DNA from 4 places in the Streptomyces sp. NPDC001508 genome. Region 1 is predicted to be linked to each of the others. Evidence: riboswitches for the same ligand, from Rfam matches in the RefSeq annotation. Region 1 holds a riboswitch; each other region holds the start of a gene.
What was found. A riboswitch is a leader RNA that binds a small molecule or an ion and turns the genes downstream of it on or off. The one in region 1 is predicted to bind S-adenosylmethionine.
Positions count from the first base shown of each region.

Region 2: linked by a shared signal. The riboswitch ahead of ABT245_RS46095 (putative leader peptide) and the one ahead of thrC (threonine synthase) in region 1 are both predicted to bind S-adenosylmethionine.
Region 3: linked by a shared signal. The riboswitch ahead of ABT245_RS39785 (amino acid ABC transporter permease) and the one ahead of thrC (threonine synthase) in region 1 are both predicted to bind S-adenosylmethionine.
Region 4: linked by a shared signal. The riboswitch ahead of ABT245_RS33140 (putative leader peptide) and the one ahead of thrC (threonine synthase) in region 1 are both predicted to bind S-adenosylmethionine.

Region 1 is NZ_JBEPAP010000060.1:17,934-21,492, reverse strand. Features, by position in the region: gene ABT245_RS36110 (MoaD/ThiS family protein) at 74-349, opposite strand; gene thrC (threonine synthase) at 346-1,629, opposite strand; SAM riboswitch class I at 1,648-1,812, opposite strand; gene ABT245_RS36100 (glucosyl-3-phosphoglycerate synthase) at 1,971-2,915, shown strand.
Region 2 is NZ_JBEPAP010000016.1:4,509-8,067, reverse strand. Features, by position in the region: gene ABT245_RS16960 (LLM class F420-dependent oxidoreductase) at 1-763, shown strand, start outside; gene ABT245_RS16955 (DUF1684 domain-containing protein) at 844-1,668, shown strand; SAM riboswitch class IV at 1,847-1,960, shown strand; gene ABT245_RS46095 (putative leader peptide) at 1,996-2,112, shown strand; gene ABT245_RS16950 (GntR family transcriptional regulator) at 2,281-2,997, shown strand.
Region 3 is NZ_JBEPAP010000075.1:32,440-35,998, forward strand. Features, by position in the region: gene ABT245_RS39770 (hypothetical protein) at 1-139, opposite strand, end outside; gene ABT245_RS39775 (putative leader peptide) at 470-589, shown strand; gene ABT245_RS39780 (glutathione S-transferase C-terminal domain-containing protein) at 685-1,575, shown strand; SAM riboswitch class IV at 1,653-1,762, shown strand; gene ABT245_RS39785 (amino acid ABC transporter permease) at 2,154-3,134, shown strand; gene ABT245_RS39790 (amino acid ABC transporter ATP-binding protein) at 3,131-3,559, shown strand, end outside.
Region 4 is NZ_JBEPAP010000050.1:8,931-12,489, reverse strand. Features, by position in the region: gene ABT245_RS33150 (ABC transporter permease) at 1-138, opposite strand, end outside; gene ABT245_RS33145 (ABC transporter substrate-binding protein) at 142-1,761, opposite strand; gene ABT245_RS33140 (putative leader peptide) at 1,971-2,087, opposite strand; SAM riboswitch class IV at 2,122-2,235, opposite strand; gene ABT245_RS33135 (hypothetical protein) at 2,272-2,457, shown strand; gene ABT245_RS33130 (MFS transporter) at 2,580-3,559, shown strand, end outside.

The DNA.
Region 1 (3,559 bases):
CCCTCCGCTTCTCTCACGGAGGGGGCCATCGGGTGAACAGTCGGTAATCGGAGTTACCGAAGGTAAAGGATCGTCAGCCGCCGGCCACGGCCGGGATGATGGACACGCCCGCACCGTCCGGCGTCGCCGTCTGCAGGCCCTGCTCGAAGCGGACGTCGTCGTCGTTGACGTACACGTTCACGAAGCGGCGCAGCTTGCCCTGGTCGTCCAGGACGCGTGCGGAGATGCCGGTGTGGTTCTTCTCCAGGTCGGCGATCACCTCTGCGAGGTTCGCGCCCTCGGCGCTCACCTCCGCCAGGCCGCCCGTGTAGGTACGCAGGATGGTGGGGATGCGAACGGTCACGCTCATGCGAGGCCAGCCTCTCGGAAGGAGTCCAGGTTCGGACGGATGGTGGCGGTCAGGCCGGTGCCGGCCACCGCGTCGAGGGTCTTGAGGCCGTCGCCGGTGTTGAGGACGACCGTGGTGAGCGCTGGGTCGAGCACACCGTCGTCGATGAGCTTCTTCGTCACGCCCACGGTGACACCGCCGGCCGTCTCCGCGAAGATGCCCTCGGTGCGCGCCAGCAGCTTGATCGCGTCGACGACCTGTTCGTCCGTCACGTCCTCCACCGCGCCGCCCGTACGGCGCGCGATGTCCAGTACGTACGGCCCGTCGGCCGGGTTGCCGATCGCCAGGGACTTGGCGATCGTGTTCGGCTTCTGCGGGCGGACCACGTCATGACCGGCCTTGAACGCGGTCGACACCGGCGAGCAGCCCTCGGCCTGCGCGCCGAAGATCTTGTACGGCCGGTCCTCGACCAGACCCAGCGCGATCAGCTCCCGCAGCCCCTTGTCGATCTTGGTGAGCTGGGAGCCGGAGGCGATCGGCACGACGATCTGGTCGGGCAGCCGCCAGCCGAGCTGTTCGCAGATCTCGTACGCCAGGGTCTTGGAGCCCTCCGCGTAGTACGGGCGCAGGTTGACGTTGACGAAGCCCCAGCCCTCGCCCGCCGGGTCGCCGATCAGCTCGGAGCAGAAGCGGTTCACGTCGTCGTAGTTGCCCTCGATGCCGACGAGGTCACCGCCGTAGATCGCGGCCATGACGACCTTGCCCTGCTCCAGGTCGTGCGGGATGAACACACAGGAGCGGAGGCCGGCCCGGGCCGCCGCGGCGCCGACGGCTCCGGCGAGGTTGCCTGTGGAGGAGCAGGACAGGGTCGTGAAGCCGAAGGCGCGCGCCGCCTCCAGCGCCTGGGCGACCACCCGGTCCTTGAAGGAGTGCGTCGGGTTGCCGGAGTCGTCCTTCACGTACAGGCCGCCGGTGACGCCGAGTTCGCGGGCCAGGTTGTCGGCCTGGACCAGCTTGGTCCAGCCGGGGTTCAGGTTGGGCTTTTCGGCCACGTCCGCGGGGACGGGCAGCAGCGGCGCATAGCGCCAGATGTTCGCGGGGCCCGCCTCGATCGTCCGGCGCAGCTCCTCGGTGTCGTACGCCGAGAAGTCGTAGGCGATCTCCAGCGGGCCGAAACACTCCTCGCAGGCGAACACCGGGCCGAGCGGCACCCGGTGACCGCACTCGCGGCAGCTGAGGGCCGCGGCGGGACCGAGGTCCACCGACTGGTTCGTGGTGCTTGCAACGGTCTGCACAGCCATGTGAGGCGAGGCCCTTTCTCCTCATCTTCCTCACGACGCATCTCGCCGTGAGACGGATTTGGCACCTTCCCTAGCCGGGAGCCTCGCGGAAACGATCGGCTTGCGCAGCGATCAGTACGAGTACCGGCTGGAGGGTTGCCGGGGCTTCATCGGGCCGTGTCCCTCTGCCCCTCTGGATGAGCTGTATGCGGTTGTGAACGCCGACGACCCCCGCCATGCGATGGTCATCCGCGTTGTTCAAGACTGTAACCGACGGCCAGGACAGTTGAGATAGTCGTCCGAACCGCGAGATGGATCACACATGCACCAGGTGTGATCACGACAGTGAGGAGCAGCTGACTGTGCTGGAAGAAGTCGAGCGCTGGCTGGCCACCCGCTCCTGGTCCGTGACCGACCGGCCACTGCACAAGATCATCACCGCGAAACAGCGTACGGGCCAGTCGGTCTCCGTCGTGCTGCCCGCGCTCAACGAGGAGGAGACGGTCGGCGACATCGTCGCCGTCATCCGGCACGACCTCGTACGGCAGGCGGCGCTGGTCGACGAGATCGTCGTCGTCGACTCGGGGTCCACCGACCGCACCTCCGAGGTGGCCGCCGCGGCGGGTGCCCGGGTGGTGCACCGCGACGCCATCCTGCCGCGGCTGCCCGCCGCGCCCGGCAAGGGCGAGGTCCTGTGGCGCTCGCTGCTCGTCACCGGCGGGGACATCGTCTGCTTCGTCGACGCGGACCTGCGGGAGTTCTCCTCCGACTTCGTCACCGGGATCGTCGGCCCGCTGCTCACCGAACCGGACGTCGACCTGGTCAAGGCGATGTACGACCGACCGCTGGGCGATGCGGCCGGCCAGGGCGGCCGGGTCACCGAGCTGATGGCCCGACCGCTGCTCAACCTGCACTGGCCGCAGCTGGCCGGTTTCGTGCAGCCGCTCGGCGGCGAGTACGCGGCCCGCCGCTCACTGCTGGAGCGGCTGCCGTTCCCCGTCGGATACGGCGTCGAACTGGGCATGCTGGTCGACGCCCTGCACCTGGTGGGCCTGGACGCCCTCGCCCAGGTCGACGTCGGTGTGCGCAAGCACCGGCACCAGGACGGGCAGGCCCTGGGCCGGATGGCCGCCGCGATCTACCGCACCGCGCAGCTGCGGCTGGCCCGCGGGCACCTCGTACGGCCCTCCCTCACCCAGTTCGAGCGGGGCGAGAACGGCTTCGAGCCGCACACCTACCCGGTGGACACGGAGGAACGACCACCGATGGCACAGATCACGGAATACACCACCCGCCAGGTGGCCTGACCCCACGACCGCCCCGACCCGAAACACAGCCGAAAACACCCCACAAACCACAACGGGACACGGGCCGACACCGGACACGCAGGCCGACACAGGACACGGGCCGACACGGGGCACGGCTGAGGCAAGGCGCGACCGAGACGCGGCGCAGGCCGCGGCAAAGCGCGAGCCGCAGCACGGCGCCAGCCGAAACAGAGCAGGGGCCGAGGCAAGGCGCGGGTCGAAGCAGAACGCGAGCCGAGACGCGGCGCGGGCGCGGGCTCCGGCTGGGGCTCGTCGTGGCAGGCGCAAGCCGAAACACGGCGCGAGCCGAAGGAGCGCAGGCCGAGGCAAAGCGCGGGCCGAAACGCCACGCGAACTTAAGCAGGACACGGGCCGAAACGCCACACGGACCTAAGCAGGACACGGGCCGACACGGGACGCGCAGGCCGACACGCGGCGCAAGCCGAAACACGGCGCAGGCCGACACGCAGCGCGAGCCGATTGAGGACACCTGCCGAAGCACGGCGCCAGCCGACACGCGGCGCCAGCCAAAGCACGGCGTCGGCCGGAACGGGGCGGGGGCCGACACACGGCGGGAGCCGAAAGAGGGCACGGGTCGAAGCACGGCGCCGGCCGGCGCGGGGCGTCGGCCGGCGCGGGGCGTC
Region 2 (3,559 bases), on a different contig from region 1:
GGTACCCGGACTGCACGTGGGGACCTCCGCGATCCCCGTCTTCGGCCGGCACCCGCTGCTCGTCTCCAGCCAGGCCCAGACCGCCCAGGCCGCGACGCACGGCCGCTACCACCTCGGGCTGGCCCTGGGCACCAGGCTGCTCACGGAGACCGGCTTCGGACTGCCCTTCGCACGGCCCATCGCCCGCCTGCGTGAATTCCTCACCGCCCTGCGGCAGTTGACGGACACCGGCACGGCCGACTTCCACGGTGAGCTGCTCACCGCGGCCCCGCCGATCCCCGCGCGCGTACCGGGGGCCGAGAACGGCGTTCCCCTGCTGGTCGCCGCGATGGGCCCGCAGGCGCTGCGCGTCAGCGGTGAGCTGGCGGACGGGATCCTCCCCTATCTGGCCGGGCCACGCGCCCTGGCGGAACACATCGTGCCCGCCCTGACGGCCGCGGCCGAGGCCGCCGGCCGGCCCGCGCCCCGGATCGTGGCCCTGGTGCCCGGCGTGGTCACGGACGACGTGGAGGCGGTGCGGGCCAAGGCCACCGAGCAACTGGCGTTCTACGAACAGATCCCGTCCTACGCACGGGTCATCGAACTCTCCGCCGCCCGGCGGGCCGCCGACGTGGCCGTGATCGGCGACGAGAAGACGGTCGCCGCCGAGGTACGGCGGTACCGGGACGCCGGAGCCACCGAGGTCGTCTTCTCGGGCACCGAGATCGCCGGGGAGGCGGACCGGCGGCGCACCTGGGCGCTCCTCGGCGAACTCGCCGGCTGAGTGCCCGACGGCGGGCCGCCGACCGGATACCTGACCGCACACCATGGCGAGGCCGGGCCTCGCGGAACGAGGGAGCACCCATGACCACCGATGTCACCCCGACGGATCTCCATGCCTTCACCGAGGAATGGCTGGACTGGTACCGCGCCCAGGAGGCCCGGCTCGCCGATCCGCACGGTTTTCTGGCGATCACCGCCCTGCACTGGCTCGACGACCGGCCGCAGCGCTTCCCCGACGCCCCCGGTGTCTGGCGTACCGGCCGCGACGGGGTCGTCGTCACCCTGGACGACGGAGAGGAACTGGTCGTCCAGGGAACACCGGTGCGGGGCGAGCACCGTTTCGGCGTGCTTCCCGAGCGCGGCGGTGTCGACGCGGTCTGGAAAGACGCCGTGATCGAGGTCGCCAAGCGTGGCGGGCACGACATCGTGCGTCCCCGGCACCCGGACGCGCCGTTGCGTGCCGCCTTCACCGGGACACCCGCCTACCCGCCCCATCCGCGCTGGGTGGTGAAGGGCCGTTATCTGCCCTTCGACGAGCCGCGGCCGACCACCGTGGGCGCCGCGGTGGAGGGCCTCGAGCATGTGTACGACGCCCCGGGCAGGATCGAGTTCGAGCTGGACGGGCGCCGGTTGTCCCTGACCGCCTTCCCCGGGCGCGGTGCGGGCCGGCTGACAGTACTGTTCACCGACGCGACCTCCGGGGTCACCACCTATGCCGCCAACCGGGTCCTGGCCGTGGAGCCGCCCGCCGCCGACGGCGGCGTCGTACTGGACTTCAACCGCGCCGCCAATCTGCCGTGCGCCTACACGGACCTGGCGACCTGCCCGCTGCCACCGGCCGAGAACCGGCTTCCCGTGGCGATCGAGACCGGCCAGAAGATCCCGCACGAGCGCGGCGGCTCCTGACCGGCCCACGCCGCTCCCGCGGTCGCCCGGCCACCGTCGTCGTGACCCGCGCCGCGGTGGATACCGCGGCTCCGCGGTTCCGGGACGGGCTCGTCGGCGATGCCGACGCGCACCGCACCCGGTGGTGGCCGTCATCGGGGATTGACGCATGACAACACCGCTCCGTACGATCACGTCCGGCATTGAGTGTCAGCGTCAAGCCCTGGCTCGCTGACCGGCAACCCTCCCCCGCGGTGGGGTGCTCCAGGTGAAAGCCCGGCAGGACCACCCACATGTCCTGCAAGCGCGTGCCCCCGGGACCGGGGGCGGGAAACATGGAGGACCGGGATGCGGCACAGCGATGAGCCCAGGGCCTCCTTCGCCGTCGCCACGGTGTTCTCCCGGCTCTCCCGCCGACGCCACATCGGTCTTCAGCGCTTCACCAGCTGTCTGTGTCTCGTCTGACACTTCGTCTCATGGCCGGCCGGCGGCCTTCGCCGGCCACGGCTGCCGGTATGTGTCTCCCCCAGCGCCCTGCGTGGTGCCGTCGGCCCGCTGCCCATGTTCCGCGACCGCCATGGGATGTCACACCCGGAAGGAAACAGGCCGGCTTCGGCCAAAGCGGAGGTTCTGATGCCCGTCACCCAACGTATCTACGGCGCCTTGCGTTCGGGTATACGGGACGGCCGGGTGCCTTCGGGCTCGCGGCTGGACGAGGTGAAGCTGGGCCGTGCGCTCGCCGCCCCGCGCGACGCGGTCCGACTGGCGCTCCAGCGTCTGCGCGACGACCGGCTGGTCGAGCGAGCGCCACGCAGGGGCACGGTGGTGAGGCGCGGCCCCAGCCGCGTGGACGTCGGTCAACTCTTCCGTGTCCGCAATCTCGACCCGACGGTGGCGCTGCTGGAGATCACCACCTGCCCCACTCCGCCCGGACTGTTCGACGAGGGGCCGTCCGCGACCGAGGCGGTGACGATCGAGCGGCTACTGGGCCACGGTGACGCCCTGTGTTTTGAAATAACCTTCGCCAGGGCCGTCGACGCCGGCTTGCTCGGCAGGCTGTCGAAGCTGTACGCGCAGGACCGGTCACGCCGACAGGCCGACCAACCTCTTGGCGAGTACTTCATGGAGGCCTACGGGACGGCACTCGGGAGTGTGGCCGTCACCGCGGAAGTCGTGGAAGGTGATCGGCAGCTCGCCGCGCTCATCCGTATCGGCGACAGCGAACCGGTCTTCCGGTTCGAGCGACGGCTCAGCGACACCGGGGGTGTCCTCCTTGAGGTGACACACGCGTACTTCCCGGCGAGTGCCAACTTCCTCGACTTCACCGGCGACTTCACCCGGGCCGACTGACGGTGGCGGCGTGGACGCGGGCCGACCGCGAGAGGCGTACGCGTCGCCGCGTAATCCCGCGTAATCGCCGTCCGAGGCCCGGAATCAACGGGCCGAACAGGGTCGGATTGGCGCGGATTCCAGAGTGTGAAACCGAAGACAAATCAATCCGGTCAGCGTTTACGATGCCTTTCGGATTTCACGTCCGCGATCTCTGGGAGGCTGGATGCCGGGTCGGCTGTCAAGGACTGCGTTTCGCCCGGCGGCGATGGTCTTCGTTCCGACAGATGACGGCACACTGTGTGGCGGCCGGCCAGGGTGGCCGACGTCGTACGCCGTCTGACGGAGCTGAGCCCGTATTTGGAGACCCTGGTCGGCAGACCCGCCCGGATCGCCGACGGCACAGCCCGTATCGCGCGGACGGCCGGTGTCGACGGATTCAATCTGCACGAGTTCCTCATTCCCCACGAATTCACCGAGTTCATCGAGTCCGTCATACGATCCTGCAGCGGCGCGGCCTGTACCGCACCGCGTACGAACCGGGCAGCCACCGGCACCGGCTGCTCGGCCGGGGCGGCCGGGT
Region 3 (3,559 bases), on a different contig from region 1:
CCGGGGACCGCTCGGCGGCGGGGGAGGCGGACACCGTGTCGGAGGCGCCGTCGGCGTCCGAGCAGGCGCCCGCGGCCAGCAGTGACCCGGCGGCCAGGGCCGAGGCGAGGACACGCGCGGGACGGTACGGACGGTTCATCGGGGCTGCCTCCTCGCAACGCGGTACGTCCCTCCACGCCACCACCGGACCGCCCGGCCGACCAGCGTGACCGGACCGTTCGGGTGAACCGGCGAGCCGGCCACGGCCGACGCCGCGACCCGGTGCCGGGACGGCCAGGCCCGCATCGTCGGCGTACGGGGCGCGCCCCTCGGTGTCCGGCGCCGTCGGACCGGTATGGAACCCGACCCGCGAGGGGCCGGCCAGGCCCTCCAAAGGCGCCGGTGTTCCAGGGGTGGACGCCCCCTTGACGTGCCTGTGGGCGCGGATCGACACTCCAGAAGGGAATCCTAGTGAAAAGGTAGGGAAAAGATGGGCCGCCGTGGGACGAGCACCGGCCGTGGCCGCCGTGCGCCGTCGCTGCCCCTGCTGACCTCCCGCCGGCACATCGACCTGCTGCGGGTCTGCAGCGCGATCAGTCTTTGCGGCTGACCGTCCCGCGCTCCCGGCCGACCGGGGCCCCTCGCACCCACCGACCGACGACGCTTCAGCCGCGCACACCCGCGCGCTCGCACCCGGGGAGACGCATGTCCACGTCCAGCACGCCGCTCGCCGCCGTCCCGTCCGCCCAGCGGACCGCACGCTTCCGGGGCAGGATCGGCCGGGACGCGCGCAGCGGCCACTACGCCGTGCCGCGCCGCTACCGGCTCCACCTCACGACGGCCTGTCCCGACGGCCTGCGGATAGCCGTGGGCCACAGCCTCCTCGCCCTCGACGACATCTGTCCGGTCACCTTCCTCGACGCCGTCCCCGACTGTCCCGGGGGCGGACACTCGGCGTTGCGCCCGCTGTACGAGGCGAGCGCGCACCGCTACCCCGGGCCGGCGCTCGCGCCGGTGCTCAGCGACGACTGGTCGGGGCGGATCGTCAGCACCCACGCCCCGGACATCCTGCGCGACCTGGACCGCTGCTTCGGCGACGGGCGCGACCGGCTCTACCCGTGCGGCGCCGAGGCCGCGATCGAGGAGATCGAGCGGCTGTGCGCGCAGGGCATCGAGGAGGCCGCACAGCGGGCGGGCCGGGCCGGCGCGGACGCGGCCGAGCGGGCCGCGGCGCTCGACGTCCTGCTCGGCACCCTGGCCCAACTGGAACGGCGGCTCGCCGGGCGGGAGTTCCTCGTCGGCGACAAACTCACCGCCGCCGACGTCGAGTTGTGGGTCGCCCTGGTGCAACTCGACACCGTGCACCGCCACCACCTCGACGCCGCCGCCGTGCACCGCGTGGCCGATCATCCGGCGCTGTGGGCGCACGCCCGGCGGCTGGCGGCCCGGCCCGCCTTCGGCGCGCACCTCGACCTGGACGGCATCGCCCGTCGTCATCACGCCCGTTGCGCGGGCCTTGAGGCGGCCGGCTCGGCCGTGCAGATCCTGGACTGGGCGCGGCACGCGGCCGGCGCCCCCGGTTCCCGGCGCGGTTGAGCGGCGCGGCGACCGGTCCATCCAGCGGACGGGCGTTGACATACGTCCGCCCAACTGCCTTACTTACCGCTCAGCACGGTCATGAGTGTCAGCGACAAGCCCTGGCTCGCTGGCCGGCAACCCTCGCGCCGCGGTGGGGTGCCCCAGGTGACGACCGGACCGGATGACGCTTCGGTAAGCGCGAGGGCCCCGCAGGGGCCGGAAATGCGAGTAACGCGAGTGACGGACATGTACGCAGCCGACGGGACGGCCGCCGGCCGCACCCAAAGCTGCGTACATCCGTACGCGGGTCTGCTCGTCGCCGACCGGGCGGTCGACCTGCTTCGCGTGAACAGCGCACTGTGTACCGCTTCGGGCCCTGCCCGTCGCCGGGGCTGACGCCACTTCCGGCCCCCGCGTTCCCGACGCACACCGACCGAGCGGTGTGCCGCTGCCCGCCCCTCCCCGGTCCCCGTGCCCCTCCCGTGCACCGCGCCGCGCCATGGCGCCGTCGGCTCAACGCCGCCGGCGTAGCGCCGTCGCAGCCACACGGGTCGCGCCGCCGGCCTGGGGGTGCCCCGATCCCACCGGAGCCCGCCATGACCGAACCCCCGGGCGGCGCCGTGTCCCTCACCGCGCCGCCGCCAGCCGACACATCGTCAAAAACCCTGTCCGCCCAGCGAGTCGTGCCGCTGCGCCGTCCCGGCCGATGGGCCGTCACGGTCGTCGTGCTGGTGGTCGTGGCGCAGATCGCGCACGGACTGGCCACGAACCCCTTCTACCAGTGGGACCGCTTCCGCTACTGGTTTCTGCGCCCCACCATCCTCGACGGCCTGCTCATCACCCTCGAAGTGACCGCGCTCAGCGCCGTGCTGGGCCTGCTCGGCGGCATCCTGCTGGCCCTCGGCCGGCTCTCCGGAAGCCCCGTGCTGCGCGCCGTCAGCTGGACGTACACCTGGCTGTTCCGGTCCGTGCCGCTCATCGTCGTACTGATCTTCCTCTACAACTTCTCGGCCCTGTACCGGACGGTGAGCCTCGGCGTCCCCTTCGGACCCGCCTTCGTCACCTTCGACGAGTCGAGACTGGCCACCGACATGGCGGTCGCCGTGGTCGGGCTCGGCCTCAACGAGGCGGCGTACGCCTCCGAGGTGGTCCGCGGCGGCATCCTCTCCGTCGACCAGGGCCAGCACGAGGCCGCCGCCGCGCTCGGCCTGCCGAAGCGCTACCAGTTCACCCGGATCGTGTTCCCGCAGGCCCTCAGGTCCATCACCCCGAACTATGTCAACCAGCTCATCGGCCTGATCAAGAGCACGTCCCTGGTGTTCTATGTGTCGCTGCTCGACCTGTTCGGCGCGGTGCAGACCATGGGCAGCACCTACCCCGGTGACATCGTGCCGCTGCTGCTGGTCGCCACCGTCTGGTACCTGATCCTCACCAGTGTCGTGTCCGTCGTCCAGTTCTATGTCGAGCGGTACTTCGCCCGGGGCGCCACCCGCACCCTGCCGCCGACGCCCTGGCAGCGCGCCCGCTCCGGCCTCGCCGGACTGCGCGCCCGACTGCGCCGGGAGGCCGCCGTATGACCGCAGGCCCGCACACCGCCCAGGCCCCCGTCGCCCTGGAGGTGCACAACGTGCACAAGTGGTACGGCGCCCACCGTGTCCTCGACGGCATCGACCTGACCGTGCGCCCCGGCGAGGTCACCGTCGTCATCGGCCCCTCCGGGTCCGGCAAGTCCACCCTGCTGCGGGTGATCAACCACCTGGAGCGGCCCGAGATCGGACACGTCAGCGTCGGCGGCGAACCGATCGGGGTCAGACGCAGCGGCCAGCGGCTGAAGGAACTGAGCGAGCGGGCGATCCTCGCCCAGCGCAGCCGGATCGGCTTCGTCTTCCAGAACTTCAATCTGTTCCCGCATCTGACCGCGCTGGACAACGTCGCCGCCGCCCCCGTGGCCACCGGGCGGCTCACCCGGCCCGCGGCCCAGGAACTCGCCCGTGACCTGCTC
Region 4 (3,559 bases), on a different contig from region 1:
CCCCGAGTCCATCCCGGCGCCGGCCATCGCGGTGACCGGGTCGCCGGGCAGATAGTCCAGCACCAGGAACGACACCGTGTAGGCCGCCCACAGCACGCCGACGGCCTGCGCCAGCCGTTTGATCACATAGCGGCGCATGCGCTAGCCGATCCAGGTGTCGTGCAGCTGGATCCGGCTGCCCGAGTCGAAGGCGAGGTCGTGCACCTTCTTCGACACGCCCAGCTGGGTCTGCAACTCCACCACCGGCGCGTAGTACGTGTTGCGCACGAGGAGTTTCTGCGCCTCGTCCACCAGTTGCCCGCGCTTTTCGGGGTCCGTGGTCGCGGCCTGTGCGGACAGCGCCGTGTCCAGGGGACCGGACGGCAGATGGGAGTAGTTGGCCAGCCGGGTGGAGAAGGAGCTGCGCAGGATGTCCGGGTCGGCGCGGGTGATGTTCCCCCACACCACGTCGAAGTCACCCGACTGGAGCGTCGTGGAGAACTGGCTGACCTGGAGCTGCTTGAGCACCACGTCGATCCCGACGGCCTTCAGTTGCTGCTGGACCAGTTCCAGCGCGGGCTGGTTGGTGGCCGCGTTGGGGAACCAGGTGATGGTCAGGCTCAGCTTCTTGCCGTCCTTGGCGCGGACACCGTCGCTGCCGGTCCGCCAACCGGCGGCGTCCAGCAGGGACTTCGCCTTGGCGGCGTCCAGGGCGAGGTCCCCGGCGAGATTCGTGTAGTCGGGTGTGGTGTGCGCCAGAACGCTGGTCGCCGGACGGGTACCGGTCGGGAACACGGTGTCGGCGATCTGCCGCCGGTCGATGGCGAACTGGATGGCCCGGCGCACCTTCGCGTCCTTCAGGACGGGCCGCGCGTTGTTGAACCCCAGGCCGAACACCAGGCCGGGGTTGGCCCGGCCCTGGAGGGCGACCTGGCCGCCCTTGAGCGCGGCCTCGTTGGCCTTTCCGACGCTGCTGACCGCGTCCACCTGCCCGGACTGGAGGCTGCCGGCCCTGACGCCCGCCTCGGGCACCACCTTGAACACCAGGTTGTCCAGGTAGGCCTCGCCCTTCTTGGACCACAGCGAGGAGCCCCAGGCGTACCCGGTACGTCGGGTCAAGGTGACCGACTGGTTCTGCACATACTGCTTCAGCACGAACGGCCCGGACCCGATCACGCCGTCGCTGCACTTTCGCTGCGGTGTCTTCCTGACGCTCGCCGACGACTCGATGCCCAGCGAGTGGGTCGATGTCGCCTGGAGGAACTGGGCGTTGGGCTCCTTGAACGTCACCTTGACGGTGAGCGGGTCGACCACGGTGGTGCTCCTGACGCCACTGAGATAGCCCTGCGCGAGGGTTCCCAGGGCGCCGAGCTTCGGCACCGCGTCGAAGTTGTCCTTGACCACCTGCGCGGTCAGCTTGGACCCGTCGCTGAAGGTGACACCGGGCCGCAGACGGAAGGTGAACGTCCTCGCGTCGGCGCTGACGTCCCAGCTCTTGGCCAGCCACGGCACGATCTTGCCGGTCTTGGGATCCTGGTCGGTCAGCGAGTCCACGACCTGGCGCACGGAGTAGATGGTGTCGTTGCTGCCGACCTGCTGCGGATCCACGCAGCCGGCATCGGAACCCACCGCGAAGGTCAGGGTGCCGCCGGACTTCGCCTGGCCGCTTCCGCCGCCGGAACCGTCGCCGCCCGAGCCGCAGGCGGTCAGCAGAACACTGGTGGTCAAAAGGGCGGCCAGGGGAGCCCGTCGGGAAAGTCTGAGGTCCGGAAATGCTGTCACGGAAGGGGTTCTCCTACTCGTGTCACCAGGCGCGGGGTGCCGTGCGAGGCACGGCCGCGCATGGGCGTGCGGCCCCGGCCGGATCGACACCGGCGGCGGGGGAGCGCTGTACAGACAGGGGTCAGGGGGACGACACCGGAAGCCGGTGGCGAAGGGAAGGCACGGGGGAGCCGGAGCCGCCGGACGTCAGCCGGCGGCAGGCGAGCGCGTCAGGCCTGACACAGGCAGCTGGTCGAGCGCTTCAGATCGATATGGCGTCGGCGTGAAAGCCGGGAGAACGCCGTGGCGTCGGCGAAGGAGGCAACCGGGTCACCACTGTGCCGCATGCCTGTCCTCCCCGTCTCCCGCCCCGGTCCCGGGGCCACGCGCTTGCGGGAATCGTCGGTGATTCCGCCGGGCTTTCACCTGGAGCACCCCACCGCGCGGGAGGGTTGCCGGTCAGCGAGCCAGGGCTTGACGCTGACACTCAATGCCGGTCGCGATGCTACGGAGCGCTCTTGTCGTACGTCAATGCCGGAACCCGACGTCCTGTTCGAGAAGGAGGGGCCGTCTCAGGTGCCGGGACGCATGGTGGACGCTTTTGCGACCGTGTGCTTTGATCCGGCCATGGAGACCGCAGGTCAGGCACGCGCCCTGCTGCTCGACCCGTTCTGGGCGGGCCGCCGCGCCGATCAGTTCGACCAGACCTGTCGCTGACCGCTCGCCGCCCTTCAGCCCGTTCTCCGCACGCGCCCCGCCGTGCCCTCGCGCCGATCCGGACCGTCGTCGTCGGCCGCCGTCGCGCGGGCCCCCGTGGCCGACCCATCGGAAAGAGACGCATGGCCGTCACCAGCACCGCCCCGGCAGGGGTGTTCGCCGCACTGCGGGTGCGTGACTACCGGATCTACTGGAGCACGGGTCTGGTGTCCAACATCGGCAGCGCCATGCAGGGTGTAGCGCTGGACTGGTTCGTCCTGACGCTCACGCACAGCGGGACCGCGCTCGGCTGGGTCGTGGGCCTTCAGTTCGCCCCGGTGCTGATGTTCGGCCTGTGGGGCGGGGTGATGGCCGACCGCTACGACCGGCGGACCCTGCTGCTGTGGACGCAGGCCCTGTACGCGGTGCAGGCGCTGCTGCTGACGGTGATGGTGCTCTTCGGCCATGCCGCGCTGTGGCTGCTGTACGTCCTGTCCTTCGCACTGGGCTGCGTGTTCACGGTGGAGAACCCCGCACGCCTGTCCTTCGTCACCGAACTGGTCGGCCGGGCGCTGATCCCGAAGGCGGCGGGCCTGAACATCCTGTCCCTGAACGCCGCGCGCCTGATCGGCCCGGCGATCGCCGGTGTGCTGATCGGGGCGATCGGCACGGGGTGGGTGTTCGCGCTCAACGCCTTGTCGTTCACCGTCGTCCTCGCGGGGCTGCTGGCGATCCGGCCACGTGCGCGGCAGACGGTGGGCCCGTCCCGGCCCCCGTGGACAGGAGCCGGGGCCGAGGGGCTGCGCTATGTGGCGGCCCGGCCCGAACTCGTCGGTGTGTTCACCGTCTTCGGTCTGGCCGCGACCTTCGCGGTGAACTTCCCGACCACGCTGACCCTGTTCGCCGGGCGGGTCTTCGACGTCGGCTCCCGGGGGCTCGGCTTCATGAACACGGCGCTGGCCGTCGGCACGGTCGCCGGAACGGTGGTCGCGACGCGCGGGGTCACGCCCCGGGTGCGGACCGTCGTCGTCGGCGCGCTGCTGTTCGGCGGGTTCGAGGCACTGGCGGCGCTGATGCCCACATATCCCGCCTTCCTCGCCCTGCTGTTGCCCACCGGCTTCAC